Regions from separate parts of the Bradyrhizobium sp. 17 genome, predicted to be linked through region 4. Evidence: predicted binding sites of a transcription regulator. Region 4 holds the regulator's gene; each other region holds the start of a gene.
The links. The regulator LexA, encoded in region 4, represses DNA repair genes until DNA is damaged. The targets are predictions, from matches to a motif close to TGTTCNNNNTGTGTTCNG.
Positions count from the first base shown of each region.

Region 1: the regulator LexA is predicted to act here: its motif matches at 2,398-2,415, upstream of IVB13_RS39505 (DUF3072 domain-containing protein).
Region 2: the regulator LexA is predicted to act here: its motif matches at 2,155-2,172, upstream of IVB13_RS33925 (DUF3072 domain-containing protein).
Region 3: the regulator LexA is predicted to act here: its motif matches at 3,427-3,444, upstream of IVB13_RS21620 (PA0069 family radical SAM protein).

Region 1 covers NZ_JADPJQ010000130.1:663,048-667,971, forward strand. The annotation lists gene IVB13_RS39485 (VOC family protein) at 1-121, opposite strand, end outside; gene IVB13_RS39490 (VOC family protein) at 350-748, opposite strand; gene IVB13_RS39495 (hypothetical protein) at 1,037-1,237, shown strand; gene IVB13_RS39500 (hypothetical protein) at 1,243-1,512, shown strand; gene IVB13_RS39505 (DUF3072 domain-containing protein) at 2,141-2,356, opposite strand; gene IVB13_RS39510 (hypothetical protein) at 2,517-2,732, shown strand; gene IVB13_RS39515 (hypothetical protein) at 2,901-3,281, shown strand; gene IVB13_RS39520 (hypothetical protein) at 3,304-3,813, opposite strand; gene IVB13_RS39525 (hypothetical protein) at 4,034-4,210, opposite strand; gene IVB13_RS39530 (hypothetical protein) at 4,380-4,652, opposite strand; gene IVB13_RS39535 (hypothetical protein) at 4,829-4,924, opposite strand, start outside.
Region 2 covers NZ_JADPJQ010000125.1:78,885-83,808, reverse strand. The annotation lists gene IVB13_RS33955 (HWE histidine kinase domain-containing protein) at 1-561, shown strand, start outside; gene IVB13_RS33950 (hypothetical protein) at 558-779, opposite strand; gene IVB13_RS33945 (hypothetical protein) at 918-1,175, shown strand; gene IVB13_RS33940 (hypothetical protein) at 1,270-1,518, shown strand; gene IVB13_RS33935 (hypothetical protein) at 1,649-1,858, opposite strand; partial or broken gene IVB13_RS33930 (hypothetical protein) at 1,877-2,093, opposite strand; gene IVB13_RS33925 (DUF3072 domain-containing protein) at 2,209-2,403, shown strand; gene IVB13_RS33920 (DUF6496 domain-containing protein) at 2,489-2,806, shown strand; gene IVB13_RS33915 (hypothetical protein) at 2,813-3,187, opposite strand; gene IVB13_RS33910 (Do family serine endopeptidase) at 3,455-4,924, opposite strand, start outside.
Region 3 covers NZ_JADPJQ010000106.1:159,499-164,422, reverse strand. The annotation lists gene IVB13_RS21635 (glycosyltransferase family 39 protein) at 1-729, opposite strand, end outside; gene IVB13_RS21630 (ribonuclease HII) at 828-1,685, opposite strand; gene IVB13_RS21625 (VOC family protein) at 1,763-2,218, opposite strand; gene IVB13_RS21620 (PA0069 family radical SAM protein) at 2,242-3,405, opposite strand; gene IVB13_RS21615 (phosphoketolase family protein) at 3,617-4,924, shown strand, end outside.
Region 4 covers NZ_JADPJQ010000012.1:216,611-221,534, reverse strand. The annotation lists partial or broken gene IVB13_RS02290 (ComEC/Rec2 family competence protein) at 1-1,607, shown strand, start outside; gene IVB13_RS02285 (hypothetical protein) at 1,746-2,180, opposite strand; gene lexA (transcriptional repressor LexA) at 2,674-3,375, opposite strand; gene glp (gephyrin-like molybdotransferase Glp) at 3,552-4,763, opposite strand.

The sequences.
Region 1 (4,924 bases), on a different contig from region 4:
GCGTGAAACGCCCCTTGTCGTTCTCGATCCGCCGAACCTCCTTCAGCCCCAGCGCATCCTGGTAAAACTTCAGCGCGACATCGAGATTGCGCACGCGCAGCATGGTGTGGAGGTATCGCATGGTTGTTGCTCCCTGGGTGGATGGAGGGTTTTTGGTTCGGCCGAGCCGAAGGGAGTAGGAGATAGCAGGAAAATCCGGGGAGGGGCAGGGGGCGGGTGCACATGTGCATGAGGGTGAAGCCGGCTGATGAAGTAAATCAGCCGGCGAAATTTCAATGCACTCTCACCGAAAATCCAGTGCCGCACACGCGCCATTGGCTGTGTGTGCGGGGCGGTCTGCTGCCGCGACCTATTGCGCCGCGAGGCGGTGTCCGGCCTGCTCGATCGGCGGCATGAAGAGCGATACCGCCGTGCCTTCGGGGTCGCGAAACTGGAACGTCCTGTTGCCCCATGGCATCGTTTTCAACTCGTGCACCAGCGTAACCTTGTCTTTCAGGCGCTGATAATCCGCATCGATGTCTTCAACCTGAAACTCGATCACGGCGGTGCGGTTCGCGCCGGGCTCGGCACTGTTTTCTTTCCAGAGCGTGACCGTCTCGGCTGCGCCGATTGCGAGGTTGGCGCCCGGCGTCACGATCTTGGCGAACACCGGCGCGAGCCATTCGGCGGAACATCCGGTCACCATTTCGTAGAACGAAACCATGATTTTGATGTCAGTAGCGATCAGGCGAGTGGAGGCGAACTTCATGGCATGTCCTTTGGTTGACCGCAGATTTGAGCGGCATCGCGGGGCTCGTCGCACACCGCTGCTGCCACCCTGATGTCAGCAGTCACGATGCCGCGCCGAGCGCGCCGTGAATGGCGATGGCATTGCTCAAGCGCTAGAAAACGAGCCCTTCACGAAGCCCCACAGCGCTAACCGGGTCCTCAGAACGTGACGCAAATCGCAGAACTGGGCCACCTCACTCACGGGGGACACGGGGTTGTTTAGCCGTTGGCAGATGAACTCCCCGCGGAACTGACGCGACTAACCGCTATGGCCAATATTCTAGGCGAGCTTCTGTTTGCACTTATCCGCTCGATTGTTGCCGGATGGGCGTATGCGCTCTGGGTCAAACTGGCGACATGGCTCGAGCCGAAAATTCAACGGCGTTGGGTGAAGATTGCCGTAGGAGGCCTCCTCGGCCTGGCAGCCTTTTTTATGATTCCGATCGTGATGGCGCTGTTGGGCCTTTGAAGACAATGAAATCCGTTCTCACCGTCGCACTGGCAATCGGGGCCCTCGTCTCGACGGTGCTGCTCGTCATGGAGCAGCTAACCGACTACTCCACCCCTGTGATGGCATGGGAGATGCCGGGTATATCCGCAGCTTACCTTTTCTGGGGAGCTGTCGGCAGTTCCGTTTTCTTGGGCGTCGCCATCACTTGGGCCGTGAACGCCATCGTTTACGGGGCGCCCGCTTTCGTTGTCCTTACAGTCATCAAGCTGGCAATCCGCGATCTGCCGAAGTGACAGAACTGAGCTCGGCGCGGAGCCGATGCTCAGCGCGCTCAAGAAAATGAGCGGCAGCAGGTCATGCAAGGCGCCTGACGCGCCTTGCATGATCGTCTGAAATTTCGCCTGCCGGCGAGCGGCCGGACGGCCGACATCATGAACCACGACGGAGTTCGAGGCGACGAATGCCCGTAAACGAAGGTCTCTCGTCGTGAAATGGTTTAGACGATACGCAGTTGGCTGCCTGATCGCGGTGCTCCTGTTCTCGGGCCGAGACAGTTACAAACGGCCCGGCGAAGACATGCGCTACGGGGCCATCCTTATGGTAGCCGCCGGTTGGCCTGTTGTTGCCGCGATTGTCGTGGGAAGCACCATCGGTGACATCGTACATGACGTGAAGCAAGGCAAAGCAGGATGAGTGCCCGGCTCGCAAAGCGACAGGCCGCGATCCCGGCATTGAAGTTGTGGAATCGACATTGCGGGATCGTGCGCTCAATCGACGCTGTCTGTGCCCGACGAAATGCAGCGCGCTCAACGTTTGTGAATGCAGCGTTGGCCGAACGCCTGCAACCTTCCCGCGACACTTCTGATCATCGGTGAGTCATGTTCTTCCGTCTCGCAGGGGCGGGGCGTACATGCCCGCTGTCTACTTCTCGAGCCCGGCCTTTTGCCGCATCGTGTCGATCAGCTCTGACGCCTCTGCCTTGGTCAGATCCTTCTTGGGGAGGGGCTTGTGCGCCTGCTCGGCGAGGGTCTTGAGGTAGGATTCCTGGGCGCCGGTCATCGGGTCGTCGCCGGAAACCCAATCCTTCGGATCCTTTTGTGTGTTGTCCCCGGTGTTGTCAGCTGTCTTGTCAGCCATCGCGATCTCTCCTTTTCCACCTAACGTCGGCGCGCGCTTGTCGTTCCTCATTTGTTCGTCAGTCGAAAACGTGCGGAAATTGAACGTCTCGAGATCTGCCATGAAGAACCGACCTACTGGCCAGCGCGGAACAAGCGCTCCCGCCAAGCGTAGGTTCTGCATGAGCGAGAACCTGTCCCATCTCATCGAACATTCCGTGCAGATCGCCTGGGATTATCTGGAGCGCACCGGACAAGTCAGCGACGCGCCGTTCACCAGCCGCTTTCTCTCGGCCGCCGTCGAAGAGATGGTCCGCAAGGGCGAGCACAGACGCCTCATGCTGGCCAACCGGGCCATCACGGCGTTCGAGCGGCTTTCCAATAGGCAAGCTGCATAGATCGGTCCCCGGCCTTCGGTCGTCACTGCGCGGCGGTCCTGCAGTTCTCCGAGTGCAATTTGTTGAACCCCGGCGAAGCCCGGCGCGACCAACCGCCATGCTGCAAAGCCTGCTCGGCATCGGAATTGGCTTCGCGGCCTATGTGCTGAGACACCAAAGAGGAAAGTCGTGAAGGCGATCACACTGCTCGCGGTGGCGGCCATGCTGCTGGTGGAAATCTTCGGGTCGAAGGCGAGCGTCGGCGGCTCGATGAGCTTCATGCTGGTCTTTGTGCTCGTGATGCTGGCTGTCGCGATCTACGAGGCTTGGTCGAACGAGCGCGGCGCGATCGGATGGATCGTCAACCTGTTCGCTTCGGCGGTTGGCGGGCTGGTTGCGGTTGCCCTGATCGGGATGGCCGTGGAGGCGATGCTGCCATACCTTCACCTCGAAGGTTCGCTCGCGTCCTCGCAACATCCCCTGAAATACGTCCTAGTCGCAGCCATTGCGATCTGCATGGTGCTGGGATCATGGCTGCCGCTGTTGGCCGTCAACCGGTTTCGTCACTGAAGGGCACCCGGCGTCGCGCTCCCTAGCGCTTTGCTTCCTGCTTGCCACGCCTGATTTCCTCAGCCTCGTCCACCAGCTTCAAGGCGGCGCCGTCGTAGCTCAGCTTGAGCCCACGGCCGACAGTCCATATCCATCCGTCCCGGGAGTCCCTGGTTGGCTGGGCGTTGAACTGGTCGGAGATCGATTTGACGGCAGCGTCTTGGGGACCCGGATTGTTCAACTCCGCAATGACGCGCCAGATGCGATGTTTGGGATCAGGATTCCCAGGGTCAACGTCGTCGGCAAAGATCGTGACCTTGGCGCCGTCGACTGCGCACTCCAGGACGTAGGAATCGCGAATCTGACGGCAGCGGTAGCGACGTTGCGTGACGAGCTTGTTGGTTTCGTCGAATGTCATCCCTGGCGAAAAGCCGAGGATGTCGGACTTCTTCACGAGTGCCATAGACGCAGGCTTTAGAAAGCCGGGCTGTACCGCCACGAGAACGGCGGCAACAACAACGATCAAGCCGGCGACAACAATGGCAATCTTCATCAGCCCCTCACAAGAAACGTTCGACCATACAACAGCCGGAGCGTTCTACCAGCCATCGCCCTGCATGCTTCGAGCCTCCGGCTATTTTTGTAGGACTGCACCTTCGGAGGATCACAGCTTCGGAAGATCGCATGGGCACGTATCGGCTGGTCATGAACGTGAAAAACCGCCCCTGACATGACCAGGGGCGGCTTTCACCAAACGGGGTTTCGAACGCGATCTAGTGACCGGTGCCCGGCTTCGTCGTCTTCGGCGGCTTGCCGTCTTCGATCCGGCCTTCGTTGCGCAAGTCGCGACCTTCCTGGGCCTTCTTCTGGCTCTCGGGGGACTTGCCGTGTTCGTTCATCTCTTCTTTGATGAATCCGGCGCCTTCCTTCACTTTACCTTCAACGCTCATGACGATCTCCTTGCTGGAGATGGGGCAACTCGCGGCAAGACCTGACCGTTCCGGTGCGCGCACGATTGTGAGGAGTGCATTCGACAGGTTCCAAAGACCCTTCTCATGAAATGGCCGCGCCGCTTGTGGAAGCGACGCGGCCGGGAAGCGAGCCGTACAGGAAACCGGCTTACTTCTTGTTGCTGCGGGTCTTGGTACCGCCCTGGTCGCTGCCCGGGCCGGAGCCGCCCTGGCCGGAGGCGTCGGGCCTCACCATTTCGCCCTTGCTCATGCCGTCATGGCTCACGCCGGTCGTGCCGCTGCTCATCGTGCCCTTGTCCGTGTTGGTCATGCCGGGCTTCTGCATGTTGTCGGACTGCGCGGCGGGGCCGGTCTGGGTCTGGGCCAAGGCAGAGCCGCACATGAGGCCGAGGGCGGCGGTCGCAATGACGAGCTTCTTCATCTCAAACTCCTGGTTGGTTGTGTGGGCCAACGGGAGCGCAGAAACCGTGTTCCTAAAAACAAGGCGTTCTGGAGTGCAAAAATTCTCGTCTGCAACGAGGCGTTGTCGGTTCTGCTTGAATCAGAACTGCTCCAGATTGTTGTGACGCGTTTTCGTCCCGCGAATTTGAAAACGCTCTAAGCCGCAAGCCGCTGATCGGCCGGGCCCGTCAGGTGCTTGAGCACTTCCGCGTGCTCCAGGTCGGGAACCGCAATGGCTGTGTGGCTGTAGCT
Region 2 (4,924 bases), on a different contig from region 4:
ACCCGCGCCGACGAGGTCAAAGCCTATGTCAGCGCCGTCGAGGGACGCATCAATGCACTGGCGCGCGTGCACACGATCCTGTCGCTATCGAGCTGGCAGGGCGCCGAACTCTCGAAGCTGATCGACGAGGAGCTTGCGCCCTACTCCCTCGGCGGTCAGATCAAATTGGCGGGGTCGGAAGTTCAGTTGCTGCCGGCAACCGCCCAGACGCTGGCGCTGGCGCTGCATGAGCTTTTCACCAACTCGGCGAAATATGGCGCGCTCTCGACGCGGACGGGACGGCTCGCAATCGGCTGGCAGGTCGAGGACGAGCTGCTCACGCTGACCTGGGAGGAATCCGGCGGCCCGCTCGTCATGACGCCGAAATCCCGCGGCTTTGGTACGCGGAGCCTGCTTGCGAGCGTCGAGTCCCAGCTCGGCGGGCAGGCGCGATTCGATTGGCGCGCCGAGGGTCTGCTGTGCCGGCTCGAGGTGCCGTTGGTCCGCAAGACTGCCGCGACGACCGCGCCCGGCAACTTCGAAGCCGCCAGCTCCGCCGAATTGCAGCGCGCTTCCGGCTAACCGGAGGCCGCACTCTTCCTGCGCTGCGTCGTTTGCGGCTCGCGCGCGACCCGTCCTTCGAGCCAGGCTTCTGTTTGGGCGAGATCGCGCAGAGCCTTGGCATAGCGGCACGCCGCGCTTCGCTCCGCGCCGCGGGGCAGCTTGCGCGCTTTGCGGAGGATGTCCGCAGCGGCATTACGATAAGCCAGAGAGCGATAGAGAAAGACCACCTTACCCATATCGAATGTTCCCGTGTTGCGCGGTCATTCTCGCCCACCCGGCATGAACGTCGGATGAAGCGGACGATGACAATTCCTTCATGCGGGTGGAACCGGCGCGTGTCGCAGGCGTTGCATGCGAGATTGGGATAGAGTTCCATGCGCGCGAAGAAGTCGTCTGACCTGATCTCTCCCAGCGGGCTCGTCAAGCTGATGACGCACGCGATGATGGGCGCAGCCTTAGGACTCGCTTTCAGCCTCTTGCTCGTGCTGTCCAATCCCGGCGTCGCCAATTTGCTGAGTCACGGCGGAAGGCAGGCCGTTGTCGTTTTCGCCCTCACCTTGGTGACGACGTTCGCGATCGGCGCGACACTGACGGGCGTCGTTTTCATCCTGGCCGAGGACAAGCGATCTTGAACTATGCGTGCTTTACCGGAATTCTTTGTTCGGAACTCCTGCGACGAATGGCAGTTGGCTGCCTGCGTCAATTCAACTCAGGGAGTTCCCGCAGATGAAGACCACCAAGCTCGCTCTTGCCGTGATGTTGGCAACCGGCCTCGCCGCTGCACCGTTCGCCGTGCAGGCCAAGTCGCACAAGGCAAAACACGGATCATCGATGTCATCGTCGCAGACCACCACGGGCGCCAACACCAAGTCCTCCAAGGGTGCTGATCCCTCCGGTCAGGGCGGCTCCGGCCCCGGCTCCGACCAGGGCGGCACCATGACGAACAACAAAGCCGGCATGAGCAACACCAAGTAGGCGTTCGTCGAAAACACGAAGGCCCCGCGATCGCGGGGCCTCTTGCTTTGGTATTCGAACAGACTTCTCTCGGGCCGCTTCGTCAACATGCGGTATCGACGAGCCCCGCACCTCGCGTTGCGCGTAGGCTTCAGCTACGATGGCTGCCCAGGATGTCAGGATGAACGCCTGCAGGATCTGACTTCACCAGATGGTCGAGTCGTGCGCGCTTGCGCGCGATCAAGAGCTGGGCCGCGGCGTCGTCGAGCCCCTCGCGTTGCAGCTGCCGGATGGCAGAGCCCAGTTCGAGAATCTCGGCGCGCAGCTTTAGAATCCGGTATGCATCCGGGTCTTCCTCCACCGTGCGCTCCCAAGGCTCTCAGCGGCGCGCGATCACGCGCAGAGGACTACCTGATGTCTTCGCGGAACGAAGGCGCATCCCGGACATTCGGCAGGACATCGCCGCCACCTGCAGCCTTCCATTCGCCGATCAGCAGATTGATTTTCCGGCGCAGATCCATCTGCGCCAGGGCCTTCTCCGTGCAGTCCCGATCGCGCTCGACAAGCTCGCGTACGGCCGCCTCGACATCGGCCATTTCCAGCCTCAAGGCGCTGATTTTACGTCGAATTTCATTAATTTTGTTGTCCATGACTTGTTAGAACAAAATAAGAACATATAGTCAAGTCACGATTTCAGAAGGGAGAAGCGACATGCAGGTTCAAGGTAAATACGATGCCAAGTCTTTCCTCACCGAGCAGATGACGCGGGCGCAGGGCCTCCGGCTGAAACGGCTGAGCGAAGAGGCGTATCAGCCCGCGCAATACGCGCGGGATCTGTCCTCCAGCGAGGCAGCACGGCGCATTCAGGTGCTGGAAGCGGAGATCGAGCTGGCGGATTCGTTCTAGGCTAGGTCGCCCATCCGGAACGTTGCTTGCGCTTTCGGAACCATGCCTGTCCCGGATTGTTTTCCCGGGCCAAGGGAGAACATGCATGGCACGCAAGGCAAAGAAGCGCCGCTACTCGCGCAGCTCCGGCAGCGATGTCGAAGGCGAGATGAAGCGCTACAAGAAGGGGACCGCGAAAAGCGGACCGGGCGGTCGAGGCGGACGCGTGAAGAGCCGCAAGCAGGCAATCGCGATCGGCCTGTCGAAAGCGCGCAAGAAGGGCAAGAAGGTCCCGAAGAAGGCCGCGAAACGAAAGACGTCCAAGAAGACGTCAAAGAAGACATCTCGGAAAACATCCAAGAAGACTTCGAGAAAGAGTTCGAAGAAGACGTCGAAGCGCAAATCCTCCAAACGGTCGCGCTGACCTCAGTCAGATCATGCTGCCCGGCATGAAGCAGCGGATCGAAACGCCGAACGCGGTCTTCACCGGCCACACCATGGTGCGGCCGGCCCGGTTCGGCTCGGTGATCACGGCTTCGTCCGGTACCTCGACCCACTCGCCGTCGAGCCGCACGCGGTAATGTCCATTGTGCGAGTCCCAATCGGGATCGGCGACCGCAAACCCATCCGCATCCGAGCAGCACGGACCGAGATGGCTGCGCAGGCCGTCGAACCACGGCTTGAGAGGTGAGTCCGCGTAGCGGCCGTCGTCGCGCCCGAGAGCGTTTCCACCCCATAGCACGAGTGGCGCTACCAACGGCGCCACAAGCAGCGCACTTCTCAGCGAGAGCTTCAATCGATCCATGTCGGCACCGATCAAATACGAATTGCCGGCCGGCTCAGCGGCGGCAAGTTCGAAGTTCCACGCTTGCAATCGTCGGTGGCTTCATTGCCGCCGAGTCTGTACGAGATCCGCAATTGTGATGAGCGAACACGGCTTTTTCGGACGAAACCGGGTCATCCTCCCTGCCGTTAACGAGAATGTTATCGGCGATGTGCGGAAATCCTGAAGGCGAACAGGAAAGGCGGCCCGAAGGCCGCCTTTTTGGAGTTGCGCCGATCGACGTTCGCCTTATGCGAGCGGCACCGCCACGAACCGGGTCGTCTGCGCGCTTCTGACCTGCAGCAGCACGCTGCGCTTGCCGGACGATTTCGCTTGCGCCAGCTCCGAACGGACATCGCCGATATTGGCGACGGCCTTGCCGCCCACGTTGAGGATGACGTCGCCGGTCTGGATGCCGCGTTGCGCGGCCGGGCCTTGCGGATCGACTTCAGTGACGACGACGCCCTTCTGGCCGGCGCCCTGCACGTCGCCGGCCGGAGCCAGGCTGAGCCCCAGACGCGGCGGCATGCCGGCATCTGGCTGCGACTTGCCCTCGTCGGCTCTAGCCTGCCGCTCGTTCGGCAACTCGCCAAGCGCCAGTGTCACCGTCTTGCTGTCGCCTTTGTGGACGACATTGAGCTTCACGGACGTGCCCGGCGCCAGGGTGGCGATGGTGCGGGCGAGATCGCGGGAATCCTTGATCGCGGTGCCATTGACGGCGGTGATGACGTCGCCCGCCTCGATGCCCGCCTTCGCCGCCGGGCTGCCGTCCTGCGGATTGTCGACGATCGCACCGCGCGCCTCCTTGAGGCCGAGACTGTCGGCGATATCCGACGTCACCGGCTGCACCTGCACGCCGAGCCAGCCGCGTGTGACCGCGCCCTTGTCCTTCAACTGTGCGACGACGAGCTTTGCGGTCGAAGCCGGAATGTCGAAGCCGATGCCGACCGAGCCGCCGGAGGGCGAGAAGATCGCGGTGTTCACGCCGATCACGTTGCCGTTCATGTCGAAGGCCGGCCCGCCGGAATTGCCCTTGTTGATCGGCGCGTCGATCTGGATGAAGTCGTCATAGGGACCATTGCCGATGTCGCGGCCGCTGGCCGAGACGATGCCGGCGGTCACGGTGCCGCCGAGGCCGAAGGGATTGCCGACCGCGACCACCCAGTCGCCGATACGCGGCTTCTGGTCGGAGAATTTGACGAACGGAAAATCCTTCTTGCCCTCGACCTTGATCAGCGCGAGATCCGTCTTCGGATCGGTGCCGACCACTTTCGCGCTGTAGATGGTGCCGTCGTCCATCGTCACTTGCACCGATTCGGCGTGATCGACGACGTGGTTGTTGGTCACGGCATAGCCGTCGGCGGAGATGAAGAAGCCGGAGCCCTCACCCGTGATCATCTGGCGGCGCTGGCGCGGCATGCCCTCCATGCCCCCCGGGCCGCGGAAGCCGAATTGCCGCGAGAACTGGTCGAACGGCGTCGCCTCGTCCGAATCCATCCGGTTCTGTTGCAGCATCGCGCTCTTATCATTGTCCTGGTCGATCCTGACCCGCACCGAAATGACGGCGGGTTTGACCTTGCTGACGAGGTCGCCGAAGCCCGGCGGTGTCGCGGCGGTCTCCGCGGCCTGGGCGGGCGCAATGAAGGAGGTCGCGCTGAACGGCGAAGAGCCGGGAGCAGTCGCCAGCACGGCCACGCCAAGCGCGGCCACGGTGCCGAG
Region 3 (4,924 bases), on a different contig from region 4:
CGCACGGGCATTGAGCTGGGCGACCTCAGGCAGGGCCGGCAGGACGAGCGCCTCGGCGCGCGTCAGCCAGACGGCATAGGGCAATGCCAGCACGGCGACGACCACCAGCGCAAACAGCGGGTCGAAGGCACGCAACGTGCGGCGGCCGTCCGCGGTTGCGAGCGCGAAGACGACGATCAGCAGCAGCAGGAAGATCGCAGCCGGCGTCGTCAACAGCAAGAGGCCGGCCTCGATCGACCAGGCAAACCAGGCGTTGCCGCGGCGCTGTCCGATGATCTGCCAGGAATGCAGCAGCAGCAGCGCCCAGAGCGGTCGCGCCAGCACCAGAGGGCCGAAGTCGAGTGTGGGCGAGGAGAAGGCCAGCAGCGTCATGGTCAGCAGCACGGCCAGCACTGCCTGCTGGGGGCCGACCACCGCGCGGGACAGATGATAGAGCGTGATCAACGTCGCGATCCCGCAGAGCTCGGCCAGCACGTAGACACCGAACAGGTGGCCGCCGGCAGCGCGATAGGCGATGTCGGCGAGCCAGACCGGCAAGGGCGGCCCGAGATCGGTGCCGACCTGGTATTCGCGGCCGAAGGCCAGCAGGGTCGCGAGACTGCCGGGCGGGCTGCGATAAAACACCAGCGCCACGAACAGCCACATCGCGGCCTGGAGCAGCACGGCGATCCAGACGATCAGCCGCGGCCGCGCGCGAATGAGCTCGATGACCAGGGAGGTAAACCGCATGCAACGTCCGAAAGATGCAGCCAACCCGTGAAGCCGGCCCTATTCGCTCACGACTGTTTTGATAAAGGGCGTGACGCGTCGTGGCAACTGAGTCTCGTCTAGAGATTTGCCGACGCGTCGACTTCCAGGCTCGCGTCCACCTGCAGCTCGATCTCGGTCACCGCAAACAGATCCTGCGCCGGCTCGACCGTCCAGGGCATGTGCTTGGCGCGTGCGGCGGCGACGGGGGCGAAGAAGCTGCGGTGGTGGACGGTGGGACCGAGGCGGTTGAGCGCGTCGAGGTGCTCGGGCACGGCGTAGCCCTTATGCTGCTCGAAACCGTAGCCGGGACAGTCCTGCGCCAACGCGCACATCAGGCGGTCCCGCGTTACCTTGGCGATGATCGAGGCCGCTGCGATCGACAGGACGATGCCGTCGCCGCCGATCACGGCCTCGCAATCGCATTCCGTGTCGAGCCGGTCGCGGCCGTCGACGAAGACGTGCCGCGGCTGCTGGGGCAGCGCCACCACGGCGCGCTTCAGCGCCCACAGCGAGGCGCGCAGGATGTTGTCGCGGTCGATGCGGGAGCGCGAGGCGACGGCCACCGAGACCTGGGCGGTCGCGCAGATCTTGCCGAACAGCCTTTCGCGCTCCTCGGCCGTCAGGCGCTTGGAATCGTCGATGCCGCGCGGGATGCGGTCGGGATCGAGAATCACCGCCGCCGCCACCACCGGACCGGCCAGTGGCCCGCGGCCCGCCTCATCGCAGCCCGCTACCGGCCAAACGCCGCGCTTGATCAGCGCGCGCTCACGGCGGAAGCTTGGGGCAACGATGATGGCGCTCTTTGTGCCGGCCAGCGCCTTGGCGATTTTTTTGGGCGCAGCTTTCTTGTTCTCAGGCGCAGCCTTCTCGCTCTTAGGCGCAGCCTTTTTGGGCGCGCCTTTGGCCGGCTTCTTTGCGGATTGATCCCGAATCATGGCCGGGATCGTGCGCAAGCGGCATGGCCTGCGCAATCGGGAACCTCGAACAATTCCCGTTATTCAAGCCAGCCGCCCTATTCCGCCAGATGCACCCGCCGGTCCTCGCCGACGTCGATGCCGGGCGCGACCACGACCTCCCAGGGATGGCCGTCAGGATCGGCGAAATAGCCGGAATAGCCGCCGTAGTCGGTCTCATGTGCTGCCTTCAGCAACGCGGCTCCCTTGCTGACGGCGAAGACCAGCACCGCATCCACCTCCTCACGCGCGCGGCAATTCCAGGCGAGCGTCATGCCGCGGAACGTCGATGGCCTCGGATGATCAGGCAATTTGGCGTCGACCGCGAGTTGATCCCAGGGAAACAACGCGAGCACCGGACCGCCGGTGTCATAGAACGCAACGGTCTCGCCGGTTACCTTGAGCCGGCGCGAGAAACCGAGCGCGTCGTAAAAGGCAATGCTGGCGCGGATGTCGTTCACGCCCAGCGTGATGACGGTCAGCCGCGGGATAGGAGCTGGCGGTTCCTTACTCATAGACGCCTCTCTCACTTCGTCCCTCAGAACAGGCTGAGCTGATCGCCGTTCCGCTTCGGCTTGGCAAAATGATCCGTCGTCAGCTTGGCGCGCCGTTTGTTCAGCCCGAGCCTGTCGCAAGCGATCTCGAAGCGGCGGCCGATGGTCCAGGCCATCGGGCCGGTGCCCTTCATGCGCTCGCCCCATTTCGCATCGTAGTCACGGCCGCCGCGCATGTCGCGGATCAGCGTGAAGACGTGGCGATACCGGTCCGGATAGTTCGCCATCAGCCATTCCCGAAAGAGATCGCGCACCTCGAGCGGCAACCGCAGCAACACGTAGGAGGCCTCCTTGACGCCGGCATGGGCGGCGGCATCCAGGATGCGCTCGATCTCGGAATCGTTCAGCGCGGGGATCACGGGCGCGACCATGACGGTGGTCGGAATGCCAGCCTCGGAAAGCTGCTTCAGTGCCTCCAGCCGCTTCGGCGGCGTGGACGCCCGCGGCTCCATGGTGCGCGCTAGTTTCGGATCGAGCGAGGTCACGGAGATCCCGACCTTGGCGAGGTTGCGTTTGGCCATTCGCGCGAGAATGTCGATGTCGCGCACGACCAGCGCCGACTTGGTGACGATCCCGACGGGATGGCCGGCGCGCTCCAGCACCTCCAGAATGCCGCGCATGATTTTGCGCTCGCGCTCGATCGGCTGATAGGGATCGGTGTTGGTGCCGATCGCGATCATCCGCGGCTCGTAGCCCGGCGCCGCAAGCTCCTTCTCGAGCAACGCCGGCGCCTCGGGCTTCACGAACAGCTTCGACTCAAAGTCGAGCCCCGGCGACAGGCCAAGATAGGCATGCGTCGGCCGCGCGAAGCAATAGACGCAGCCGTGCTCGCAACCGCGGTAGGGATTGATCGAACGATCGAAGCCGATGTCGGGAGATTCGTTGCGGGTGATCACCTTGCGCGAGGTGTCGATCCCGACCGTGGTCTTGAACGGGGGCAGTTCTTCAAGGCTCTGCCAGCCATCGTCGAATGCGACGCGCGCCTCGGCCTCAAACCGGCCGCTGGCGTTGGACTGCGCGCCCCGGCCTCGCCTGCGCTGGCGGTCGATGGCGACCGCCAGCTCAGGGAAGTCAGAAGGCGCACCCGCCGGCTCGGAGGGCGCCGTGACCGGCGGGTGCTTGAGAGCATGAGAGGATGCTGGACTCATGAAGCCAAGATAGCATGTCAAAGGAACAAATCAAGAACACAAACAAAAAACGTGAAAACAACCCCATGCACAGTCGAGCTGCCCAAATTTCGGGCGGGGGTTTTTGACTTCACGCAACACCAGCGTGACCACGATTCCGTTTGATCACGGGAGGGATCGATCGTCGCGGAACATGGTTGATGACGATCGTTGGGTGAAGGTCGGCAAGAACATGACAAATCAACAACAATTGGCCGCAGCGAGCAGCAACCTCGATCTGCTCGACCGCTATTGGCGCGCCGCGAACTATCTCTCCGTTGGGCAAATCTATCTCCTCGACAATCCGCTGCTGCGCGAGCCCTTACGGCCCGAGCACATCAAGCCGCGTTTGCTCGGCCATTGGGGCACGACGCCCGGTTTGAACTTCATTTATGCCCATCTCAACCGCGTCATCCGCGCGCTGGACCTGAACGTGATCTATGTCTGCGGTCCCGGGCACGGCGGCCCCGGCATGGTCGCCAACACCTATCTCGAAGGCAGCTACAGCGAGCTCTATCCCGATATCGCGCGCGATACCGAGGGGTTGCGCAAGCTGTTCAGGCAATTCTCCTTCCCCGGCGGCATCCCGAGTCACGCGGCGCCGGAAACGCCGGGCTCGATCCACGAAGGCGGTGAGCTCGGTTACGCGCTGGTGCATGCCTATGGCGCGGCCTTCGACAATCCCGACCTGATCGTCGCCTGTGTCGTCGGTGACGGCGAGGCCGAGACCGGCCCGCTCGCCGCGTCCTGGCACTCCAACAAATTCCTCAATCCTGCGCATGACGGCGCGGTGCTGCCGATCCTGCATCTCAACGGTTACAAGATTGCCAATCCGACCGTGCTCGGCCGGATGCGCGACGACGAGATCCGCGATCTCTTCCGCGGGCTCGGCCACGAGCCGCTGTTCGTCGAGGGCGACGATCCCAAATTGATGCACCGGGCCATGGCAGACGCGCTCGACGTCGCGCTCGTCAGCATCCGGTCGATCCAGCAGCACGCCCGCGACGGCCGCAAGAGCGTCGAACGTCCGCGCTGGCCGATGATCGTGCTGCGCAGCCCGAAGGGCTGGACCGGCCCCAAGGAAGTCGACGGCAAGAAGGTGGAGGGCTTTTGGCGGGCGCATCAGGTGCCCGTCGCGAACTGTCGCGAGAACCCGGCGCATCTGAAGATTCTCGAAGACTGGATGCGCAGCTACGAGCCGGAAAAGCTGTTCGACGCGAACGGCGCGCTCATTGCCGAGCTCCAGGCGCTCGCGCCCGAAGGCAATCGCCGCATGGGCGCCAATCCGCACGCCAATGGCGGCCTTCTGAAGAAGGAGCTGAAGCTGCCGGACTTCCGCAGTTTCGCCGTCGAAGTAGCGCAGCCGGGCGGCGTCGTGGCGGAGGCAACCCGCGAGCTCGGGAAATTCCTGCGCGACGTCATCCGCCTCAACACCGAGGCCCGCAACTTCCGCATCATGGGCCCGGACGAGACTGCGTCGAACCGGCTCGATGCGGTGTTC
Region 4 (4,924 bases):
CGCCTCCGGCTTCGCGATGGGCGCCATCACGGTGGCGTCGCCGCCTGAGACCGGCGGCTTACGGCTGCGTTACGCGGCCTTCATGCAAGGCCTGCGCGATGCGATCGATGCCCGCATCCGGGCGACGCTCGACGGCGACAATCGGGCGATCGCGACCGCGCTGCTCACCGGGCGGCGCGATGCGATCACCACGCCCGTCAACGATGCGATGTTCATCTCCGGCCTCGGCCACGTGCTCTCGATCTCCGGTTATCACATGGCCGTCGTTGCCGGCGTCGTGTTCTTCGCGGTGCGCGCGCTGCTCGCTCTGATCCCCGGATTGGCGGCCGGCTTCGCCATCAAGAAATGGTCGGCCGCCGCCGCGCTGGTCGCCGCTGCGTTCTACCTGCTGCTGTCGGGCGCGGAGGTCGCCACGCAAAGGTCGTTCTTCATGACGGCGGTGGTGCTGATCGCGGTGATGGTCGATCGCCGCGCCATCACCTTCCGCACGCTTGCTGTGGCTGCGCTGATCGTGCTGGCGGTCGCGCCGGAAGCGCTGGTGCATCCGAGTTTTCAGATGTCGTTTGCGGCAACGCTCGGCTTGGTCGCACTGGTGCAGATCGGCATGCCCAATTTGTTTGCCTCGCCGGACAATTCGGCGACTGCGCGCATTGCGATGTGGGGTGGGCGCGAGATTGCGATGCTGTTCATGGCTTCGCTGATTGCGGGACTTGCGACGACGCCCTATGCCGCCTTTCATTTCCACCGTGTCACGCCGTTCGGCGTGCTCGCCAATCTCGGCGCGATGCCGGTGGTCTCTGCGCTGGTGATGCCGGCGGGGCTGTTGGGGCTGCTTGCTGCGCCGTTCGGGCTGGACAGCGTGTTCTGGTGGCTGATGGGGATTGGCATCGAGTGGATGGTCGCGGTCTCGCGCTGGGTCGCGGCCTTGCCGGGCGCGGTGGGCCGCATCCCGGCGTTCGGGATCGCGCCGCTGATCGCGGCGAGCCTGGGAATCATTGTGCTCGGCTTGTTGCGCACGCCGCTGCGCTGGTCCGGCGCCCTGGTGCTGCTGGCAGCGATCCTCTGGGGACTGTCGGCGCGGCAGCCCGACATCCTGATTGCCGGGGATGGCGCCAGCGTCGCGGTGCGGGGCAGGGACGGATATCTGCACCTGATCAGGACGAACAAGGACAGCTTTCTGCTCAAGGAATGGCTCGCTGCCGACGCCGATCCGCGCGATGCGGGCAGAGCCTCGCTTGCCGATGGCGTGTCCTGCGACGAATCCGGCTGCGTGACGCCACTGGCCGACGGGAGGCTGGTCGCGCTGGCACTGCGCGTCGACGCTCTCGCAGACGATTGCAGTCGGGCCGCCCTGGTGGTGACGACACGTCCCGCGCCGCCCGATTGCGCGGCGATGGTGGTCGATCGGCAGCGGCTCGCCAGCCAAAGCGCGCTGGCGCTGACGCAGCGTGGTGACGGTTTTGTGGTTCAGGCAGTGAGGGCGAGAGGCACGAGCCGCCCCTGGTTGCCGGCCGGCGCCGGCGAGGGTGATTTCGACGGCAAAGTCGACCGCGCCTCGCATCAAGGACGCAACGCCGGCGGACACCGACCTGCAAGCCGACGATTGATCTGATGGTGCGGAGCAACGCAGTGGTTCGGTGCGTCCGTTCGGATTCGCGGGGTGCAAACCACACCATCTCGCCGGCCACGGCCGGCGATGGCGATTCAATCCTGACCTCCGACTTCGTAGCCGGAGGGCGGCTCTGTCAGCCGATCGGCAGGTGCGTGACGGTCGGCTGCCTGTCGGCGGTGATCTGCGCCTTGTGCTCGCGCTCGGTGACCGACTGAGTCACCGGCAGTTGCAGCACCGTCGCGCGCTGGCCTTCGACGAGCTGCGTCACCAGCACGTATTTGCCGTCGGGGAATTCGATCGCATCATGATGGCGGTCGGGAACGTGCGGATCGATCTTGCCGAACTTGCCCACGCGGGAATTGATGGTGCGCGTCCAGATCCAGCGATTGTCGTAGCGGACGTCGTCGGCGAAGGCGAGCTCCGTCCCCGGCAGCAGGCAGACGGCAACAGACGGATCGGCTGCAGAGGCGAAGCCGCGCGTCGAGGTGCCGCGGAAGCTTGTCGTGACGATCGTCTCGCCGACTTCGGCGGGGCGCGACGCGACGGCATGTAGGCTGTAGTCACACATCGGGTGCTCCTCATGCTGGGATAGCAACCCGCGTCTCTTATCGAGGCGCAGGCCTCTATCAGAGTGGAAGCACGAACGCTCTGCTTGGTTGTGGGCAAATCTGCGGCTGGCTTCCGCAAGCCGCGATCACATTATCTTTCCCGAATTCAATAGGAACAAAGCTCGCCGCGATGCATTCGGGAGGCGCGTACGCGAACATTGCCAACTTGGCTGCAACGGCCGAACTTGACCGCTGGTCGCTGTTTCCTCGAACAACCGAGCCGCGAAGCGGTGCTGCTTGAAGCGGTGCTGCTTCGTCGGCGTGGCGAGGAGCCAGCGTTGGAGGAGGGGCCGGATAGTCTGTGCAGAACCAGAAAGGCTATCCAGCCGGAGCGGACGATGATCCGCTCCAATCTCTGACCGGCGATGCCGATCGGAAGCGCGCGAGGCGCCAAGCACCTCCGGCATGAAGTGCTTCCGATATGAAGTACTGCCGATAGAAAGACTCCCGGTATCAGTACTTCCGGTAAAGCCCGATCAGCTTGCCCTGAATCTTCACCCGGTTGGGCGGCAGGATGCGGACCTCATAGGCCGCGTTGGCGGGCTCGAGCGCGATCGAGGCGCCGCGACGGCGGAAGCGCTTCAGCGTCGCTTCCTCGTCGTCGATCAGCGCCACCACGATGTCGCCGGTATCGGCGCTCTCGTTGCGCTGGATCAGGGCCATGTCGCCGTCGAGAATGCCGGCTTCGACCATCGAGTCGCCGCGCACTTCCAGCGCGTAATGCTCGCCCGAGCCGAGCATGTCAGGCGGTACGCTGATAGTATGGCTGCGGGTCTGCAACGCCTCGATCGGCGTGCCGGCCGCGATGCGGCCCATCACCGGCACCGCGACGAGACGTTCGCCCTCGTCAGCGGGCAGGCTCGCGCTCGCACGCACCTTGCCGAGATTGCCCTCGATGACGCTCGGCGTGAAGCCGCGGCGGCTGCCAGCGGCTGCCTGGAGCTCCGGCAGCTTGATGACTTCAATCGCACGGGCGCGGTTGGGCAGGCGTCGGATGAAGCCACGCTCCTCGAGCGCCGTGATCAGGCGATGGATGCCCGACTTCGAGCGCAGATCGAGCGCATCCTTCATCTCGTCGAAGGAGGGCGGCACGCCGCTTTCCTTCAGACGTTCACTGATGAACCGCAGAAGCTCGTATTGTTTGCGCGTTAACATCTCGACCAAAGTCCCCCGGTTGATGTCGTCCGATTCCGAGACGCTGAATTCGGCCATAAGCCGCTGCATGCTCGAAACAAATCATGAACAGACACTATATGTTCGATACATGTTCCGCAACTGCTTAATTTACCGTGAACAGAGCAAAGTGCGCGGAACGCGCGTTGCGGGGGCGCTCAGACGGGGAGCCGCAACACTTCGCAAGCCGTGCCGGCTTCGGCCTTCGGCGCGAATGGTGCGCGGACGAGAAGTACCTGTGCTGCAGCGAGATTCGCAAGCAGCGAAGAGTCCTGATGATTGACGGGAACAACGACGCGTGTGCCATCGTCACGCTCCTCAAGATGCGCGCGCAGATAGTCCTCGCGCTGGTCGTTGGCGCCGACGTCGCGGCCGAGCACGGCGCGTTCACGGCGATGGTGAATCACTGAACGGCCCGACAGGGCGCGAATCAGCGGCACCATGAACAGGAAAGCGCACACGTAGGACGATACGGGATTGCCCGGCAGGCCGATCACACCCATTGCGCCGAGTCGCCCGTGCATCATCGGCTTGCCTGGCCGCATCGCGATCTTCCAGAACGCCATCGCGATGCCTTCGTCCCGCAGTGCCTGCTGGACCAGATCGTGGTCGCCGACCGATGCGCCGCCGGTCGTGATCAGGACGTCGGCGCCGCTCTCGCGGGCGCGGCGGATGCCGGCGGTGGTGGCCTCGAGCGTGTCGGCGGCAATACCGAGGTCGATGGTCTCGGCGCCCTCGCTGCGGGCGAGCGCGTGCAGGGCGTAGCCGTTGGAATAGACGATCTGGCCGTGGCCGGGCGTGGTGCCCGGCATCACCAGCTCGTCGCCGGTGGCGAGAATCGCGACCTTCGGACGCCTGACAACGGCAAGGTGCGGATGATTCATCCCGGCGGCGAGCGCGAGGTCTCGCTCGGTCAGACGGCTTCCCTTGCGCAGGAGCACGTCGCCCTCGCGGAAATCGACGCCGGCGGGGCGGATGTGCCGGCCGGCGATCGCGGCTTCCTTGATCGTGATGCGCTTGCCGGCGGCGACCGTGTCCTCCTGGATCACGACGGCGTCCGCGCCAAAGGGAACGACGCCGCCGGTGAAGATCCGCACGGCCTCGCCGGCTCCGACCGTCCCCTCGAACGGTCGGCCCGCTGCGACTTCGCCGATGACGGTGAGCTCCGAATCGATCGTCGCGGCATCGGCCGCGCGCACCGCGTAGCCGTCCATCGCCGACATCGCTTGCGGCGGCTGCGTGCGCCGCGCCACGACGTCACGCGCGAGCACGCGATGGTAGGCCTCGTCGAGGGAAATCATTTCTTCCGGCAGCGGCTCTGCACCCGCCAGCACCGCGGCAAGCGCGTCAGAAACCGGCATCAAGGCCACGGCGAAAACTCCTGCTCGGCACGTTCGGGCGAATGTTCCGCACGTCTTCTAGCCGAGCGCAGGCGCAGAGGCAAAAGCGGCTGAGCAGGCACAGTCATCCCGCCCCTTCACATTGTTCCGGAAGGCAGGATCAAGCGCGTCGCGGCATGATCCGAAGGAGG